2 regions of the Bacillus sp. ABA4_010 genome follow, and region 1 is predicted to be linked to the other one. Evidence: riboswitches for the same ligand, from Rfam matches in the RefSeq annotation. Region 1 holds a riboswitch; the other holds the start of a gene.
The links. Region 1 has a riboswitch for cobalamin ahead of ACXAEO_RS01325 (ribonucleotide reductase N-terminal alpha domain-containing protein). Riboswitches for the same ligand answer to the same signal wherever they lie in the genome.

Region 1 (2,204 bases):
TATCTAAAAACGAGAAAATATCTTTATGCATCACGTCAAGAAAAACAGCAATCGCTCCCTGTCTTTGACCTAACTGATCAACACTAACCGCAGTATTGTTAAGCTGCTTCATCCATGGAATTCAAAATTGTTACTCTTCATTTTAAAAATGAAGGGATAGGTCATTTCTGCCTATCTCTCTATGTCGCCATAGAGTTCAGACTATATCATTATCCATTATTTAAATGGATAGGCGGATCGGATTATAAAATTACTTTCATAACCACCTAGTCGTTGAACCTTCTTCCCAAATCAACTTAGGAAGCTTGGCTGCTGATTAACCGCAATCTCGGATTTTTAGGGGTCAATACGTCATTACTGCGTATCATCCTACCTTGATATACTCGGTCTTTCCAGCAATTGACCGCCTTTTTATACAAACATTACTGCCTGCAGGCGCTATTCCTTAACGCCACTTGAAACCCCTTTAAACCCTTTAATATCACTTCCTCGGCTTCTTACCTTGCCTAGATATGCGCCGATACCTCCACCGTTTTTACTAACAGTCGCAATATCTGTATTGCTATCATAAATTCCTCTCAAACTATCATCAACTGTATCGATAAAGCAGCTTGATAGTTGCCCGTAGCTTTTTCCTGCATTCGCCAATGTCGGTGTGGCCACAGTCATGTATAAATTAGAAAGAGCCCAGTAAGCTTCTTTAATCAGTTCAATTCGCTTATCTTTGGACTCCTTCATCATTAACGCCATCGCAATGATTAAAAAACGTTCTTGCGGCAGTTCGTAAATTTCTCCGCTATGCGATTTAGCCAAGTAACGGTCCGCTAACGTTAACACCCCGATGTATGTAAACAAAAGATCCCGCTCCGGCACGATAATTCGTTCAAGCTCTTCCATCTCTTCCTTCGAGTATTCCTGCAACAGCTTTTCACTGTAAATGCCTGTATTCGTCAATGTTTGAATCAAGCTGTAGAGTGAACCGTATTTTTGTTGAACATCATAGCCTCTCGAAACAGAAGCTTTTTTATAAAGCTGATCTAAATAAATTTTTGCTGCGGCATATGTCCATTTCGGCTCATCCATCGAGATTCGTTCTAAAGCAGATAATATAAGTAAATTGCTAACTTGTTCTTCTGTCATTTCTTGGCGATGTGCTACAGCCTGTCCAATCTTTTCGTTGTATAAAGAAAAATCTAATTCAGGAAATGATTGTGCCAATTCCTCTAAGTAGATTGTTAGATGTTCGCTGTGCGGTGCATATGTGTTTTCCAAAACATTCCCTCCCTATTAATAAAAAAACGCCCATCGGATTTCGATGAGCGGATAGAATGAAAGGACAAAATGATGCACGCGGCACCTTTTGTACTCGCATTCTATCCTCTCAATTCCCGAAGAAGATAGTACGATATGAAAATAGGCAGGTCTCCTGACTTATGCATCATCTTACTTTAAGGCCTTCCCATGAAGCTGCTTCACAGTGGTTTCCTTATTTCATCAGCAATTACAGTTGCGGGGACAGTTCTGGATTCTCACCAGATTCCCTTTTCAGTTGCGGTCGCAACACCTATTTCACCGAGTAACACAATATGTTGTATTTTTTATTTTTAAAAACAACTATATCTTGTTGTCTTGTTTATTATAAAGGCAATTTTTACATCTGACAACCATTTTCTCACTTTCCCTACTTTAAATTAAAATGCAATTTTCGACAAGAGGGGAGCACAAAACGACCATTTATTCTGTATGAGTAGGCAGTAAAACCTTCACTCCAACGTCCTGAGTAATCAAAAGCATCGAAGTAAAAGAGGACGAAATCCCCGCCAATGGACGTTTCCTTTAGTAGCGCTTATATTGTTTTTGATTATATGTAACACGCGTCAAAACATCTCGATTTATGTCTACACCGATTCCCCTTCCTGATGGAACGACGATACTTCCGTCTTGCACCGTCACTTCTGGAAGGATTACATCTTTCTCCCAATAGCGGGATGATGCAGAAATATCGCCAGGAATTGTAAAACCCGGCAGAGAGGCAAGCGCAATATTATGAGCACGTGAAACGCCTGATTCAAGCATTCCCCCCACCCATAAATCGACCCCCTCATTCCAGCACATATCATGAATACGCTTCGCTTCCGTTAACCCTCCGACTCGCCCCACTTTCACATTGATAACGCGGCAGCTCCCTAGCTCAATCGCTTTAC
Region 2 (2,204 bases), 1.1 Mb from region 1:
CATGGTCGCAAAAGAAATGAACTTCCAATTAGACGGTATCGATTTTGATATTCGCGGTGAATTCGACCCACGCGGCTTAATGGGTGACGCAAGTGTACGTCCATACTTTGAAAAAGTTATCATTGATGCATCTGTTAGAACAAACGAATCTGATGAGCGCATTCAAGAACTTCAACAAAAAACAGATGCTCGCTGCCCTGTCTTCACAACATTACAAGCAGCTGACATCGAAATGGTAGTCAACTGGAAAAGAGCATAATGAACAAAAAGAGCCCCGGCACATGGAAATTTCATGCTGGGGCTCTTCTGTTAAGGTCACTTAAGCAGATGTTACTAACTTTGCACGGAAGCTAGAAGTCACTGGTTTTTTTTTAGGGGGAAGCACTGTTTTTAATCACAGTCAACTTCATTTGAATAGAAATGTTTATTATCAACTATAGGCTCTCTGCTTGAATAAACTTTCAAAGGTTCACCTAAGCGGCTGTCGCCAATCCCGCAAGGGGGGCCAAAGCCGCTTGCCAGACAAATATTTTACTAGACTCTTTTGTCAATATTATGTATGATTACATGGTAATTACAACTATACATAATCGAGCGGCATGGTGCTGAAAATGTTCATTTTTAGCTTAAAAGGGAAGTCCGGTGAAAGTCCGGTGCGGTTCCGCCACTGTAAGTGGGGAGAGACCTTGCATGATGTCACTGTTTCTACAAGAAACGGGAAGACGCAAGGAATTGTTGATCCACGAGCCAGGAGACCTGCCATGTTGCGGATGCCATTAGCCTGCGGGAATAGGGAAGGTGTCACGTTCGGGATATAAACAGCTACTGTACAAGAAGAGCGTTTTCGTTCTTCTGTTGCTTTGATACGCTAATTGACCGGTGATTTCGTGTACAAAGCCCTTTGCTTATGAAGCAGAGGGCTTTTTCATTTTCCTTTCTCGCCCTTTCCAGAAAGGCATCTGCTCAAAGTGGATGCAAGTTGTAAAGTCCAAATATTCAAAAGATACAAAGGGGGAGAACATGATGAACAGCCAATCGAAAAGAATCGTAGCGTTTATGCTTACATTTTTACTTTTGCTTGCACAAGTAGTTGGCGGCTTTGCGCCTGTTGGACAGGCGGAAGAAATTACGTTGGCACAAAAAGTAGAAGAGCAACTGACAGATACGAAAGAATATTTTACATCGTTGCCGGCTCCTAGAGATGATTGGGATGCTTTTGCTTTTTATTTAGCGAATAAACCCGTCAGTTTATCATACGTAGAAAGTCTAGTTAATAAAATTAAGGGGAATAACGGAAATTATAGCAAAACGACAGATCTTGCGAGAACGATTATTGCGTTAAATGCTGCTGGTTACAATCCATTAAATGTAGATGGAATAAATTTAGTTGAAAAACTATACAACAAAGAAATGAGTCAAGTGAGTGCAGAAAATGATGCAGCATGGGCTCTTTTAGCTTTTGACAGTCAAAACTATGACATTCCGAGCGATGCTAACATCAACCGAGAGCTCCTTTTAGATCATCTTGTAAGCAAAAGCCTGTCAACAGGCGGATGGGGCCAATCGGCGATTGATCCTGATATTACAGGAATGGTCATGAGCGCTTTAGCACCATATAAACAGAAGTCAGAAGTGGAGGCTGTTTTGAATCAAGCAGCCGAGCGATTGGAAACAGTTCATCCGGTTAACAGTAATAGCTTAGCTCAAATGATTCTTGGGTTAACAGCTGCTGGTATTGACCCTGCTTCAGATGATTATATCTATAATAATGAAAATTTAATAGAACAGCTTTTAAGCTTTGCGTTTGCCTCTACTCATGAATATAAAGGACAGTTCCGTTGGACAAGAGGTGATGATGAAGCGAATGAGATGGCAACACAGCAATCTTTATTTGCTTTAGAAGCATATGATCGTCTTGTAAAAACGGGAACAGGTGTTATTTTCCAAGAAATTAGCGGAACCGTCCAGCAGCCTGGGACGTCTGAAGTAGCGACTGTCCGCATTGTTCCTTTAAATAAAGCAATTGCAAAAGGGGAAACCGTTCAATTAACGGCTGAAGCAAAAAATGGGGAAGGAACTGTTGTAGAAAATGCTTCTTTAGGATGGAGCAGCTCCAATGCGACGATTGCAGAAGTGAGTAATCAAGGACTTCTGACTGCAAAAGCAGTGGGAACTGTTACGGTTACTGTTCATTCCTTAGAAGA

Region 2: another riboswitch for cobalamin. It lies ahead of ACXAEO_RS06680 (S-layer homology domain-containing protein); the one in region 1 lies ahead of ACXAEO_RS01325 (ribonucleotide reductase N-terminal alpha domain-containing protein).

What each region holds. Positions count from the first base shown of each region.
Region 1 is NZ_JBSWUN010000003.1:26,104-28,307, reverse strand. Features, by position in the region: partial or broken gene ACXAEO_RS01330 (ribonucleoside-diphosphate reductase subunit alpha) at 1-121, opposite strand, end outside; partial or broken gene ACXAEO_RS01325 (ribonucleotide reductase N-terminal alpha domain-containing protein) at 448-1,272, opposite strand; cobalamin riboswitch at 1,400-1,583, opposite strand; gene menC (o-succinylbenzoate synthase) at 1,837-2,204, opposite strand, start outside.
Region 2 is NZ_JBSWUN010000003.1:1,105,041-1,107,244, forward strand. Features, by position in the region: gene ACXAEO_RS06675 (OsmC family protein) at 1-259, shown strand, start outside; cobalamin riboswitch at 584-778, shown strand; gene ACXAEO_RS06680 (S-layer homology domain-containing protein) at 1,021-2,204, shown strand, end outside.